One region of the Hathewaya histolytica genome, then DNA from elsewhere that is predicted to be linked to it. Evidence: riboswitches for the same ligand, from Rfam matches in the RefSeq annotation. Region 1 holds a riboswitch; the other holds the start of a gene.

The links. A riboswitch is a leader RNA that binds a small molecule or an ion and turns the genes downstream of it on or off. The one in region 1 is predicted to bind cobalamin.
Region 2: another riboswitch for cobalamin. It lies ahead of FGL08_RS08985 (DUF4430 domain-containing protein); the one in region 1 lies ahead of FGL08_RS08325 (DUF4430 domain-containing protein).

The regions. Positions count from the first base shown of each region.
Region 1 is NZ_LR590481.1:1,689,975-1,698,228, reverse strand. It holds gene FGL08_RS08335 (NCS2 family permease) at 1-562, shown strand, start outside; gene FGL08_RS08330 (THUMP domain-containing class I SAM-dependent RNA methyltransferase) at 732-1,865, shown strand; cobalamin riboswitch at 1,978-2,162, shown strand; gene FGL08_RS08325 (DUF4430 domain-containing protein) at 2,335-3,204, shown strand; gene FGL08_RS08320 (energy-coupling factor transporter transmembrane component T) at 3,221-4,123, shown strand; gene FGL08_RS08315 (ABC transporter ATP-binding protein) at 4,114-5,739, shown strand; gene FGL08_RS08310 (ECF transporter S component) at 5,732-6,448, shown strand; gene FGL08_RS08305 (hypothetical protein) at 6,532-6,687, shown strand; gene FGL08_RS08300 (patatin-like phospholipase family protein) at 6,829-7,770, shown strand; gene FGL08_RS08295 (ferredoxin) at 7,871-8,059, opposite strand; gene FGL08_RS08290 (cupin domain-containing protein) at 8,132-8,254, opposite strand, start outside.
Region 2 is NZ_LR590481.1:1,840,421-1,848,674, forward strand. It holds gene FGL08_RS08975 (LPXTG cell wall anchor domain-containing protein) at 1-2,168, opposite strand, end outside; gene srtB (class B sortase) at 2,324-3,082, opposite strand; gene FGL08_RS08985 (DUF4430 domain-containing protein) at 3,128-4,240, opposite strand; cobalamin riboswitch at 4,458-4,662, opposite strand; gene FGL08_RS08990 (DUF2691 family protein) at 4,879-5,544, opposite strand; gene FGL08_RS08995 (DEAD/DEAH box helicase) at 5,657-8,254, opposite strand, start outside.

The sequences.
Region 1 (8,254 bases):
AGCATTATTCACTCTTTTATTTATGGATATGTTTGATACTATTGGGACTTTGGTTGGTGTTACTACAAAGGCAAAGATGTTAGATAAAGATGGTAAAGTTCCAAATATGAAGAAAGCACTATTAGCAGATGCTATAGGCACTACAGCAGGCGCATGTTTAGGAACAAGTACTGTAAGTACATTTGTAGAGAGTGCCTCAGGAGTTGCAGAAGGTGGAAGAACTGGTTTAACAGCAGTATCTACAGCAGTTATGTTCTTTTTAGCATTATTCTTTGCACCAATATTTGCATCCATAACTCCAGCAGTTACAGCATCAGCCCTAGTATTAGTTGGTTTATTTATGATAGAGCCTATAAAAGAGATAGATCTTACTGACTATACAGAAGCTCTACCTGCTTTTTTAACTATAATAATGATGCCTTTTGCATATAGTATATCTGATGGTATAGTTTTTGGTGTAATATCATACATAATATTAAAATTATTTTCAGGAAGATTTAAAGAAGTTACAATACCAACTATTATAGTTGGAGTAGTATTCATATTGAAATTTTTAATATAATATAAAAAAGCACCTAAATGAATTGTAATAAAGTTTATTTAGGTGTTTTATTTTTGCTATATATGCTAAAAATAAAATAAGCTTATTAAAATTTTAATATTTTGTTTTGAAAATCTATCTTTAATGGTAGAATATAAAATGAACTTTAATAAAATTAGGAGAGAAGAGAATGGAATATACTTTAATTGCGACCTCAACTTTTGGTCTTGAAAAGGTTGTGGCAGATGAACTTAAGGAATTAGGTTATGAAGATTTAACTATAGAGAATGGAAAGGTTACCTTTATTGGCGATGAAATGGACATAGTAACTTGTAATATGTGGCTTAGAACTGCTGATAGAGTTTTAATTAAGATGGCAGAATTTAAAGCAGAAAGTTTTGAGGAACTTTTTCAAGGAACTTTAAAAGTAGAATGGGGAGATATTATTCCTGTAGATGGATTTATGCACGTTACAGGGAAGTCAGTAAAGTCAAAGTTATTTAGTGTACCAGATTGTCAGTCTATAGTAAAAAAAGCTGTAGTAGAATCTATGAAAAGAAAATATGATGTAGAAAAGTTCCCAGAAGATGGTGCTGAATATAAAATAGAAGTTGCTCTTCTAAAAGATATAGTTACATTAACATTAGATACAACTGGTCAAGGATTACATAAAAGAGGATATAGAGAAAATGCTGGAGAAGCTCCAATGAAAGAAACCTTGGCGGCAGCTTTAGTACTTTTAAGTGGATGGGAACCATCTTTAGCATTTGCAGATACTTTCTGTGGTTCAGGTACTATAGCCATAGAAGCGGCTATGATTGCTAAAAATATGGCGCCAGGACTTAATAGACATTTTGTATCAGAAAGATGGGGTATAATTCCTGAAGATTTATGGAGTGATATTAGACGTCATGCTAAAAGTTCTATAAATAATAAAGAATTTAAAATACTTGCATCAGATACAAATTTAAGAGTGCTTAGAACTGCTATGGCTAATGCTGAAAAGGCTGGAGTATCTGAATACATTAATTTTCAAAGGTTAGATATGAAAGATTTTTCAAGCAAAAAAAGATATGGAGTTATAGTAACTAATCCTCCTTATGGTGAGAGGCTAGGGGAGTCTAGAGAAGCAGAAGAACTATATAAAACCATGGGAAGTGTGTATAGTCAACTTAAAGACTGGTCATATTTTGTAATTACATCTCATCCAGAGTTTGAAAGTTGTTTTGGAAGAAAATCAAACAAAAACAGAAAATTATATAATGGTAAAATTAAATGTTACTATTATCAGTATTTTGGAGATAAGCCACCTAAAGAGCTTTAATAATATTTTGAAATAAGAGGTATGATATTTAGAAACAAATACGTAAATGCTTTATAAATAAGTATTACGTGTTGATATTAATTATCAAATATAATATAATTTATTTTAGATAAATTAAATAATAATTTTAGGTACTTAGAACCTATAAGTTATAAGGGAAAGTGGTGAAATTCCACTGCAGCCCCCGCTACTGTAAAGCTGACGAATCCTAAATTGGACCACTGAAGTTTATCTTTGGGAAGGTAAGGAAGTAGTATGAAGCAAAGCCAGGAGACCTGCCTAATAATTGTGTTTAGTCTTTCGGAGGGAAGGATGAGGCCAGTTGCTAAAATCAGAGAATACAATTTTAATGGTATTTATAATTTTTGTGATTGATAAAAGCCTCTTTTAGAGGCTTTTTATTATGGAGTTTATTTAGCTCCAAATATTTTTACATATTAATATAAAATTTATAGATGGTGGTGTACTTATGAAAAAAGTATTTAAAAATTATTTAGCTTTACTCTTATGTTTTATTATGTTTTTTGCTGTAGGCTGTGGAAAATCAAGTGAGTCTTCTACTGATACTAAAAGCGATACTTCAGTTTCTAAAAAGGATAATTTAGAAAATAACCATAAAGAAACAAAGGTAGAAGAAAAGAATGAGGAAAAAGGTAAGGAAAATAAAAACTCAAACAATTCAAATAAAGAATTGACTAAAGAGTCTGTTAAAAAAGAAGAAAATAAAAAAGGTAGTAAGGATAAAGATACTAACTTAAATAAGAATGCTAAAGATAATAGTAAAAATAATAATAGTAATTCAAATAAGAGCTCCAGTGCAAGTCAAAGTAATGATACAGAATTAAAAGGGACAAGTAATAGCTCAGGTAATAAAGGAGAAGTTACAACTAAAGATAATTCTTCTAAATCTAAAAAACCGGTTAATCCTGCTAAGAAGCCTGATGAAACTTTCACTTTAGTTATATCTAAGAATACAAAAAGTTATACGGGAGGAAACCCTCAAGTTTTACTTAAGAAACAATTAAAAATACAAAGTGGAAAAAGCCTTATGAGCTATCTTAGAGAAAATTCTAGTGTAATTGATGAAGGTGGATTTATAAAGTCCATAAATGGAACTAGAAGCCTTTACCCTATTCCAAATTCTAAAAAAACTGCTGATCAAAAGAAAAATGGAATTATGGGCATAGATTGGTTTATTTATTCAAATGGTAGCAAAATAAGCGTAGGTGCAAATGATTTATATCCTAAAAATGGAGATGTGATTTTATTTGATTTTCATGAATGGAATAAGGGTGAGTTCTCTGTTAACAGATTCTTGAATGAATATTATATAGCTTAAGGTAAGGTGCTAAATTATGCTTACGTATAAAAATAGAAATTCATATCTTCAAGGATTACATCCATTAAGTGGAGTCATGCTTTTATTGTTATACTTGATAACTTTTATAGTGATGGACAATCCTCTATATATAATTTTAATAATGAGTTCCATATTATTTTTATCCTATATAGATGGTTCTTTTAAGGAGTTATTTAGATATATTAAACTTATTATACCTTTTGCACTTTTAATCATAATAATAAATCCTATATTGGTTAAGAATGGTGAAACGGTGATATATGAAGGAACCATTAATTATCCTATATTTGGGACATTAAGGATAACAGTAGAGGCAATATTATTTGGATGCTTAAATGGACTTAGAATAATATGTATAACTTTAGTATTTGGATTTTTTAATCTTGTTATACATCCAGATAGAGCTTTTGCTTTCTTTTCGAAATATCTTAAAAACTCCGCTCTTTTAATGAGTATGACCATACGATTATTTCCAAGTATGATAAAGTCTTTTAACTCTATAAAAGAAGTAGAAAAGTTAAGAGGTAATAAATTAGTTTATGATAATATGAAAAAAACACTAATTAGTCAGGGAAATATAGTTAATATACTATTTTTATCTAGTATGGAAGATGCCTCTGATATGGCGGAGGCAATGTATTCTAGGGGATATGGTGCTTCAAAGAAGAGAAGCTCTTACTTTAAAGAAAAGTTTAAAAAGGATGATTTACTAATAATTTCTCTGTGTCTAATAGGCCTTATAAATTTGTTTTTATTAAAAGTTAAAGGATACACGGATTTAGAGTTTTATCCTAAAGTTCAGAATCCTATAGAAAGCTTAAATGTTTATGGATATATATTCTGTGCAATTTTATTTTCACCATTTTTTATAAATTGGAGGTGGAAAACTTGGAAGTAATCAATATAGAAAATGTAACATTTAATTATCCAGAATGTAGTGAAAGCGCTATAAAAGATATAAATCTTAAAGTAAATGAGGGTGAATTAGTACTAATAGTAGGGCCTTCTGGGTGTGGAAAGTCTACTCTTATAAGACTCATAAATAGACTTGTACCTAGTTATTGTGGTGGAACTATAATGGGTAACGTATATTTGAAGGGTAAAAATATTGAAGACATGGCTCCTCTTGAAATAGTAAAACAGGTTGGCATGGTATATCAACATCCTGAAAAGCAGATTATTCTTCAAGATATAGAAAGGGAAATTGCTTTTGGACTTGAAAATTTTAATACTGATATAGACTCTATGAAAAGGAATGTTGCAGAGGTTATATCTTTATTAGGACTTAATGATATTAAAAATAAACAAACAGATGAAGTATCCGGAGGCCAAAAGCAGAGAATTGCTATAGCTTCAGTGCTTTCTATGGATCCCGATATAATTTTATTTGATGAACCAATATCTCAACTAGATCCAATAGGTGCAGAAGAGGTTTTAAATTCAATAAAAAAATTAAATGCTGAAATGGGAAAGACAGTAATTTTAGTAGAGCAAAGACTTGATAAATGTTTTTCTATGGCAGATAGGATAATATTTATGGAGGGAGGAAATATTATAGGTGAAGGAAAACCACGTAATATTCCTGAAAATATAAATAAAAAATATCATCTTCCAAGTTTAACATATTTATTTAAGAGTTCTGGGCTAAAAGAGTATCCCGTAGATCTTAAAGAAGCGAGACAATCTATAGAAGGAATAAAAATAGATAAATTAAATAATAGTAACACTCTAGCTTCAAAAGAGCCTATTATGGAAGTTAAAAAACTTAAGTTTTCTTATTCTAAAGGAGAAGAAATTTTAAAGGATATAAGTTTTAATCTAAATAGGGGAGAAGTTCTTACTGTTATGGGTGAAAATGGAGCAGGTAAGAGTACTTTATTTAAAATTATTACTGGACTTATGGAAGGATATAAAGGGAATATATCTATAAAAGGTAAAGATATAAGGAAGATGAAAGAAGAGAAACTTAAGTATATAGGCTATTTATCTCAAAATCCTAATGATTATTTTGGCCGTGAAAATGTTTTTGAGGAAGTGGGATATACTTTAAAGAATATAGGTGAATATAATAAGGATAAAATAGAAGAGGTCTTACACCTTTTAAATATAAATCATTTAAGAAATAAGAACCCAAGGGATTTAAGTGGTGGAGAAAAACAAAGAGTTGCTATAGCTTGCACACTTGTCACAGACCCAGAAATTTTAATTTTAGATGAACCTACAAGAGGAATGGATTCACTTGCGAAAGAGAATCTTGGGGACATAATTAATACTTTAAAGAATAAGGGAAAAAGTATAGTATTAGTAACACATGATACAAATTTTTCTGGTGATTATTCAGATAGAGTTATGCTATTATTTCATGGAGAGATTATCGCTATAGGTAATGCTGAACATATTCTATGTGAATCTATATACTATTCTCCCCAAGTCTCTAGGTTATTTAAAAATAAATGCAAGGTAATAAAATCAGAGGAAGCTTTGAATATTTTGAAGGTGAATAAATATGAATAAAAATATAAAAGTAGGGCCTTTAATAATAATTTCATATATAGTATTACTTATTACTATGACTTACTTAGAAATAGGCATGGAAAGGGTTATTGAAGTATCTACTGTATTTTTACTGATTTCTTTCTTTGTTTTATTTGAGAGTAAAGAGATGAATTCTAGAATCATGTGTGCTGTTGCTACATTATCTGCTTTAGCTGGAGTATTAAGAGTTCCATTTGCTGTAATACCTGGTTTTCAGCCTGTTACTTTTATTGCAGCTGTGTCAGGATATACTTTGGGTCCTATTAATGGATTCATGGTAGGTGCTATGAGTGCATTTATATCAAACTTTTTCTTAGGTCATGGTCCCTGGACCTTGTGGCAAATTATGGCTTGGGGGCTTTGTGGTGTATTCTTCGGTATATTTAGTAAGATAATTAAAAGGTTTGGCTTTAAAAGCTTTATAATATTATGTGGAATTTGGGCATATATATACGGATTGATATTAAATCAATGGTATGTTTTAAGTTTTATAAAACCCATAACTTTAAAAGCTATTTTCTCAGGAAATATATTGAGCTTTTGCCAAGATACTTCTCATGCACTGGGAAATATCATGTTTGCTTCAGCATTTGGAAAAACCTTTATAGAAGTTCTGCAGAGGTATAATAGACGGAATAAAGTCATTAAAGTAACTCAAAATGACCACATAAATATGAAACGTATATAAATAATATAACCAAAATTTAAATGGTTATTTATAAGTAAAATATCCATACTATTAATATAACATTGAATAAATGAGGTGATAGTATGAAGAAGAAAGATAAAAGAGAGTGGACTAAAGAAAATTACTTAGCAAATGGTTCTAAAACTCAGAATCAATGGGCAAAAAATAAGTTAGATACAACTATAGAGCAACCAGGAATAAATGAAAGTGGTATAGAGATAAAGAAAAAAGGATTCTAAGTTAGTAATATTATAATAAGCTTTTAAAAGATGCTGTTGCAAAACTAAATATTTAGTTTTGTGCAGCTTTTTTATTTTGAACACAAAACCTAAAATATTATCATACTTATATTAAAGCGATGGTTTTTTAGGAGGAGTACTATGAAACTGGATGCCGTATTTCAAGGCGGCGGTGTAAAGGCCACTGGCCTGGTAGGTGCCCTTTGTAGGATAGAGGAATGTGGGGTACAGTGGATGAAGCTTGCAGGTACATCTGCAGGTGCAATTATAGCATCACTTATAGCCGTTGGATATACCGGAGAAGAGATAAAATATTTAATGTATGACTTAAACTATACTGATTTTAAAAGTGAGAGTTACATTAATAAAATACCCTTCATTGGTAAAATACTTGGACTTGTACAAAATAAGGGTTTATTTAATACAGGTGTTATAGAAGAATATCTTAATATATTATATAAAAATAAGGGTAAAAGAAAATTTAAAGATTTATATGTAAATGGAGAATCAACACTAAAAATAATAGCATCAGATGTAACTAATAAGAAGTTGCTTATTCTTCCAGAGGATATAAAAGAATACGGAGTAGATCCTAAGGAATTAGATATAGCAAAAGCAGTTGTAATGAGTATAAGTATACCTTTCTTTTTCCGACCTACAAAGCTAGATTATAAGGGGGAAAAGTGCTTTATAGTTGATGGAGGATTAACTAGTAACTATCCTATATGGATATTTGACGTGAAAGGAACACCTAGATGGCCTACTATTGGCTTTAAACTTGAAAAGAGTCATAAGAATCACGTATTTAATAAATTTAATAATGGTTTCTTTCCTTATGTATATGATGTAATGGAAACTTCCATAGGATGCTATGATGAAAAGTTTTTAAGTGATAAAGATAAGATAAGAACTATATCTATACCTACTTTAGATGTAAAAACTATAGAATTCAATATTAGCAAAAAAGAGAAAAAAGAATTATTTGATATCGGATATAAAAAGGCTGATGAATTTATAAGAAATTGGAGTTTTAAAGAGTATATAAGAAAACATAGAAGCCAAAAAGTATTAAGGATGGGCTAATTTATTAAAAAATAAATTATTAAAATAATATATATTAATGTAAGAAAAAATAAGAGTTAATAGGAAGATAAATTTTCAAATTAACTCTTATTTAAAGAAGTTATTCTAAACCAATAGCATTTACAGGACAAGAAGTTTCTGCATCTTTTGCGCTATCTTCTAAAGAAGAAGAAATTTCTACATCTTTAGCAGCAGCCTTGCCATCATCATCCATAAAGAAAATATCTTCACATATTGTGGGACATAATCCGCAACTTATACAAGTATCTTTATCAACAAAAGCTTTCATAAAAATACCTCCTTAATAATAATCTAAGATAAAGTGTATTATCATAGATTATCTTTCCCAAAAATAAATTAATTATAGGCTAAATACTACGGTTAAAAGCATTTTAAATTGTTCTGTTGCGTGCAATGCATGAGGAATTCCAGAAGGCATTACTATAGTTTCACCTGCTTTTACTGAGAAGTCTTCCTCGCCAAC
Region 2 (8,254 bases), 150 kb from region 1:
TTAGAAATTTCTTTAATTTTATCGGCATTTTTAGATGTAAATGAAACTTTTGTATTAAAATCAATTGTTGGATCTATAATTTTAGATCCATGAAAAGTTATTGTGTATTTTTTTCCTTCTACAGTCTTATCCTCAAATACATAAACTTTATCAGAACCCATGATGTTTTTAAATACATCGCTTATTATAACCTTGTTATTTTCAAGTTCCTCAATTACTCTTTTAGCAACTAAGACATCATTATAATTTCCAACATGCTTTCTATCCTTATCGTTAAGCTTTTCATATTTAGCTATTATATCTAAAACAGCACTTTTATCCTTTAAAGTTATGTTCATAGGATCTATATCACCAAAAATTTTATCATCAAGTGATTTTACCTTTGATTCTATTTCTTCTATTTGTTCCATTATGGATACTAATTTTTCACGCATATCCTTCTTCTTTGGAAAATCCGCTAAGGCATTTAAAGAATTTAATAATTCAGACACTTTAGCCTTGTCATCGATAGAAATTGCCTTTGGTAATTTCTCAATTTTATCTAAGATTGCTTTCTGTTTAATAATATTCTCCTTTTCCAGTTCATCCTTAAGCTTCTGAAGTTTTTGCTTCGCACTATTTAACTTTTCAATGTTTGTTACTTTTTCCTTATCACTATCACTTAAATTATTAAATTTCTCACTTATTTCTGTAATCTTTTTCTCATCGGCTAATGTAATTGTTTCTGAAAGATTGTTAATAACATTTATTACATCATTTACTCTTGCCTCATCTGTTACCTTAATATTAACTTCATATTTTTTTGTTTCATTTTTTCTATTCTTTATTTCAATTTGTATCTTATTCTTGTCCACAACATTTATTTCAGAATTCAATGATATATTGCTTGTATCATAAGGCCCCATTGGTATATTTACAAAGCTAAAGCTTTTAACATTAGATGGAAGCTCAAGTGAATATACTTGCTTATCTTTATTAACAGCTATATTATAATTATTCCCATTAGCCCTAATAACAAATTCCCCTTGATTTGTTTCAGGTCGAAAATCATACACATTTCTCATATTGTTTCTTAAACGCCAATAGGATATCAATCCATACAGTGTTTGTTCACTTGCCATATTGTTTGATGCATCAGGTTTAGAAGACGGATTTGCAGGGTCATATGTATATGAATGTAAAAACCCTCCATCCCTCTCATTTCTATACTTCATTATTCCATCAATTAAGGTTTTACCATTTTTTATGAATCTAGAATCTTTCTCACAATCAATACCAAGAGAACTTAATGCAGTAAGGATTTGAACTGTACTTTCTACATTTTGAGTTCCCCAACTAAAATAATCTCCATCAGCATGTTGCATTTTCCCCATCAAATCAATACACTGATCTAGAACTTCTTTTATAGTTTTACTACACTCTATATAATTACCTTGTTGATCCTTAAGTTTCTTTGATTTATATTTATACACTTTATCGCTATTATAATAAGGTGCTAAAGCTTGCATAGTCATTCCTGTAATATCTGGATCTGCTGTTTTTCCACCAAGACTAAATCCACCATCTGGTAACTGTTCTTCAAGTATTAATTTAATAATATATTCTCTTGTAAATTTAGCTCCTTCTGGAACCTCATATCTTAAACTATCCATTGAAATAAGTGACCAAATAGCACCATTTATACCTTGTCCTTTAACTCCTCTTCTTCCAACACAATTATAGGTACCATCTTCAATTAAATTAATAGGTTTTCCATTTGGGTCAACCCCAATTTTTGTAGGATCTCCTCCCATAGCAAGAATAGCTAAAGAAGTCCTATGCCATTCTGTGGCTTTAACAGGATGTAACTTACCTGAACTTTTATATCTTTCAGTAATATCTTTTTCTATGGCAGAAAGGTATGCACCATAATCATCCTTATATCCATATCTTCCAATACCTATTGGAAACCAATCCCCAGGTGTGGTTCCCGCCATTTGTAAAAATTCAGGGTTTAGTAGTTTCTCATTACCTTGTTTTGCCCACTTTATTATCCCCTCAATAGTTTCCTCTAATTTTTCATTTGAAATGGAATTAACTTTTGCATCCTTCGCTAAAACACTAGCTGGCATTCCGAATAACATACACATTATGAGTATTATACTCAATAATTTCCTTTTAAACTTCAAAATATACACTTCCCCTCATTTTATTAATATAACAACTTATTACTATAGAAACATAAATTTAGTATTTATAATACTATATATAACATCTTGTGTCGTAAGCTTTACGTATACATATTTCTACTCATTTTAATTAACATCCTAAATTTTTATAACTATTAATCCTTAATTAATTTTCCTTGAACCACAATCCTAGAATTTTCCCTCTCGTATGAACAAGTAGATAAAGTAATTATTGTATCTTTACAATTTAACTCTGTATCTTTAAAATATAATGCTGACTTTTGTATTCTTTTTAAATAGCTATCCATATCTTTACTATTATTAAAGAAAGTCTTTCTATAATCAAAGTCCGCCTCTATAATAAGGACGGAGAATACTTGAAATTTATATTTTTCAGGAAATATAGTTAATTCTATTACATTGTTATTATTAAAAAACTCTCTATCCCGAAAACCTTTTAAATCTGCAAACATACTTCCGTCCTTCATATTGTGACCATATAAAACTATATTTTGTCCTGATAAACTATTACTAGTTAATTTATTTCTATAATCAATAAAAATAGTTCCATACTTACTTTCATTCTTTTTAATATCATTTTTAATATAGAATTCATTATTTTCACATTGAACTACTGGATAATTTATTTTTGTATTCTCAATCTTTATACTTCCTTTTATATCACTATTTATATCAAGTAATTCCTGAATAAGATTTCTATTATCAGTGTTATTTTTATTTAATTGATTTTCAACTATTTGGGAAAGTGTATTAGATAATTCATCGTTTAATTTTTTATTCTTGTGTGATTTATATATCACATTAATTAAACTAATTCCTGAAAAGAGAAAAACAATAAATGAAATTATAAATATTATTTTTCTTATTATCTTAATATCTTTGTTAAATATCATATTTAACCCCTTCCCCAAAAGTGATCCTATATTTTAATGTAACATCTACTTCAAAACTTTATTTAATTTTGCGTAAACCTCATCTATTGATTTTTGTGTAGCATCTAATTGAGATGCTACTTTCATTGCTTCTTCATATGTTGTTTTAACCAAATCTTTTGATAGTATTTCTTCTTTATTCTTATCTGAATTTATAGATGAAAGCAATGATAACAACTGATCTTTATTAGCTACTTTATAAAAGTCTGTGCTTTCACCACCCATAGCATATCCACCACCAATATCTGAACCATATCCAAATAAAGTGAACTGTGCACGCAATACATCACCATCACCTAAATAAGAATCTGAAAACCCTACATTTGGGAATACATTGTTTACAGCGTACATCCATCCTGACATAAAAGTATAATCAAACTCTCCTAAAGATTTAGAATCAGATAGTTCATCTGGTGGCCAGTGTCCTTCTTTCTCCAAAATTTTTTTCAGATTACTTGGAACTTTATTCTCGATATTTATAGGAGCATTCAATTTTTGAGCTTTTTCATTATCCTTGCAGCCTTTCTTAAATACTCCACCATCTCCTATCATTGATAGATAAAAAGAGCTCTCTAATCTCCCAGTATGGTTATAAGAAAAGCCTTTTTCAGTAAGAATACGATCAAGTACCTGCGCAGAATTTTCTCCTTCATAAAGAGGAACCCTTATAGGTTCAACTATAAAGCCTCTACCAATGGTTAATGCTTCTACTGTGCATGTGGCATGACCAATCAATTCACCATCTAAAGCTTTTTTGTATGTAATTGCATAGGTCTTAGTTTCTGTTTTATTGTTAGCAGAAGCCTTTACAACAACAATATTTTTGCCTTCCTGTTTAAATTTAATTGTATAGCTTGTCTTGTTTTGATCATCCCAGTTTGGCTTTACCTCTTCCCCATTGAGAGTAACCTCGCTTGGAATTTTCTTACCATCTAGTCTTGCCATAACGTCAAATGTTTTTTTACTGCCTTTTAGTGTAACACCATCAGTCAGTGTTGTTTCTAAAGAAATTTCTCCAGTTACAGCAGCTGAAACTGATGTAGGAACTGCCATTATCATCATGAACAGCACCAATAACAAACCAAAGATTCTTTTTGCCTTCATACTTTTGGTCTTCATTTTTATTCCCCCTTTATAATTTTTTATTGACTATTATATAGTCTATTAAAATAGCTAGCGTTAAATTTTCACACTAACCAAAAAATAAAAAGAGAACCGAAATTCGGTTCTCTCTTAAAACAGATTATTAAAAACTTAATTATAAATAATAAGTCACAATAAAAATACTTATTACTTCCATTAAAATAATCAAGTCAAGATCCCACCGACATTGCTTGAGTAGCAAAACATAAAGGCAGGTCTCCTGACTCGAAATCATTCTACTTGCTTAAGTCTTCCCAGTATTACCAGTGACTAAAAACATAAAAATATGTTCTTTAATAAGCTTTCGTCCTTCTCACAGTAGCGGGGGCTGTTATGGAATTGCACCATATTCCCTTTTAATGTATTTTTAAATATCAACCTCTTGTCTATAATATTTGGTTTTAACTGAATTATATATCATTTATGGAAATAAGACAATAGACCTTGAAATATTTTTCTTTTATTCCTAGATTACTATTTCCATATCATATGTAACTTCATAACTTAACACTACAACGCTTAATTTATAATTGTTCCATTTAGATAACTAATCTTTGATAATTACTTAATGTAATCTATACAAATACTTTTCATAAAGTATTTGTATAGATTTATTATTTTAAGTTTTCATCTAAGATTTTATTTATACAGATTATAATATCTTCATCTTTAACTAAAGATTTTCTTTCTGAATATAACTTATTCCAAATAAAATATTTTTGATGTAATGTTTTTTCATTAAGTTCAATATTTCTTCTGCCTAATTCCTCTATTAACAACTTTTCTATATAATTAATTTCAGAATTATCTCTTGTGTTTTGTGCATATAAATCTTCTGATAAAGGAAAACTAGCTCTAAACTTATCTACTAGATCATCATGTTTACTAGTAAATAATGTAAGAGAACTATCCCAAGGAACAATTTCAATACTAGCAAGGGGATGCTGAATTCCTACATCATCTATCCAAAATCCCTCATACCCATCTGCAAATGGTAAATCATATTTTAAAACTTCTTCAAGATTATTTTCTTTAGGAAATCCAGAAAAAACTCCCCAAATAAACTGCATATCCTCTTCATTTATAATATCTGTAAGTTCTTCACCTGTAAGCCAAATATATTCCTTAGAAAATAGGTTTTCATATTTTTTATTTATAGGATAGCATTCACAATCTGTAATTAACCAATTGTATCTTAGCTGCTCATTATCTATAGCATTAAAAATTTCACCAAGATAACTATATGTTTCTTGGCCTTTTTCTAATATTGCACTTTTCATTTTCCCACCTCACCCCCTATATACTAACGTAACCTTCTTTATATTTATATATTATAATAAATGTAATTCTTCAAAATTTATATACTATATATTTAAAACTAATTATATTACTCTATTTTATCTCCTTATTAACGTACTTCTTAAGTAATGCACTTGAGCTCTCTCCATTTTCATCTAAGCACTTTCTAGATCCAAATATCCAAAAAGCATCTTTAGCCCTAGATACGGCAACATTCATTAAGCTCTCATTTTCATTTATAAAAAAACATCCATCATTTGCACCATAAACTGTTGATAAAATTATAACCTTTCTTTCACCACCTTGGAACGTATGAACTGTTCCTACATCAATATTCCTTGCATACTTAGGTAAATGCATCTTTAATTTTTCTTTTAATATACCAACTTGTGCCTTAAAAGGTGTTATAATTGCTATTATTTCATTTTCTTTTAAATTATAATTTTTCTCTATATATGAATTCACTATTTCCTGATAATTACTTGATAACCATTTTGTAATTTCCTCTGCTTCTTTTACATTGACTCTACTACATCCCTTTTTCTCTGAATTACTAACCTCTATATTTTTATATCCCATATGTGGATATTGAGAGATTGGATAATTTTTATCCTTTTCTCCTAACCCTCTATAAGCTTGAAGTCTTCCTTTATATACTAAAGCATTACAGTACTCTATTATCTCATTATAACATCTTCTATGTTCACTTAAGAAAAGACCTTTCTCATATTTATCATAGCAACATGAATTAACTGCAATTTTCATAACACTAGATTGTGAGCAGTTTTGACCATATTCCATTAAATTTTCAAAAGTTATATCCTTATTTACCATATTACTCCTTATAGCTAATGCTTTATCTAACGCATAGTTAATTCCCCAAACAGGAGGTATTTGCTTTTCATCTCCAACTACCATTGCCTTCTTAGCTAGCGCAAAAGATGCTGATGCGATTTCTGGCGATACTTGTCCCGCTTCATCAACAATTAAAAGATCAATAAAATTATATAAATAACTACTTATTTTTTCATTGCTATAATAAACCTTAAATTGCTTAGGCAACATAAAAAATGTCATTACCATACAAGGTGTAATCATAGCTAATCTACTATATAAAGATTTTATTACATTAGCAAAATTTTTCCCTCTTTGTTTATCTGTAATATAATCTTCTTTCAGTAACCATCTACACTCATAATAATGAACGGCTAACCAAAATTCAATATATCTAATTCGTGTATCTATATATTCATTTATCTTTACTAAAGAGCATTCTTCTAAGTCTTTATTAATTCTTCTTTCTAATTTTTCTATGTCTTTAGCACTATTTGAATAGTAAATATCGCAGCTATACCTTTTTAATTCCATAAATTCTTCCTTTATATGACTTCTTAAATTTACTATATATTTTTTCTCATCCTTTTTACTTGCTATAATATTTCTTCCGCATTTTAACTCTTTTTCTATTTCTAAATTTTCATAATTAATCTCTTCTATTCTTTTTGCATATTTAAAAAGAATTTCTTCTAAAGAATTAGCATCTCCTATAATTTCATATTCATATGATTCTTTGTGTATATTTAATCGAATACTTATCTTATCTCTAAATCCCTTAAATCTTTTCAAGATTCTAATATACCATGGAATTTTCATATATATTTTATTCCACTCATCTATTCTTTTCCTGTATTTTGATATATTTTCTTTATTGTTTATATTTAAATTATTTAGTTCTTTTTCCTTATTAAGATAATGCAATATATCTATCTCTAAGTTTTCAATATATTTCTCTAATGTATTTTCTTTTATTATTGTTTTTATTTCATGTAATAATTCTATAATATTATTTTTTCTTTTATCAATATTAACAAGTTCTGAATAAATTATATCTTTACACTCACATACATCTTTAATTTCCTTATTAAAATATTTAGATGCACTCTTAAACATTTTTTCTTTAGATTTTAAAAGGTTATCTTGTGAATCTATATTTAACGCAAATGCATCACCCTTATTACTAGTACAATGATATCCTCGTCTTTCTGCTTCATGTTTTTTGTTACGAGATGGAAAATATAATGCAAAACTATTAACACCTTCAATCCAACGCCCTTCTAAATTTTTAATTCCTATTCCTGCAATACTCCCAAATGAATCTATAATATTAGTAACAGCCTGATTGTTAGTTGATGATGCTACTATAATAGGCGCTTTCTTTTCTTCCAAAGCATTTTTAACATATAAATCTGATACAATAGATTGTAATAATGTTGTTTTTCCTGTTCCAGGTGGTCCACTTACTGCTAGTATTTCACCTTCTTTTAACTCTGAAAAATGATTTACAGCTTCTCTTTGGGATTCTGCTAATGGATATTCTCCCCCCATTTGTCCCTTATGTTCTATCATTTTTAAATGTGAATCATTTGGTATTAAATTTTTAGATTTTTCAATAACTGGTGTAATAAATTTCTCATACAATGGCTTATCTTCATTATTAATTAATATATCACTATATAATTGCTCTACTTGAAATGATGCATTTACCATATCGTCTAAAACGATATATACATTTTCTTCAAATGATATGTTTAAATCATCTCTTTCAATATAATTTTTATCAAACTCAAATTTTGTTACTTCTGCATAAAATTCTTTTATGTAATTTACATAATCATTCCAACTTTCTAGCTT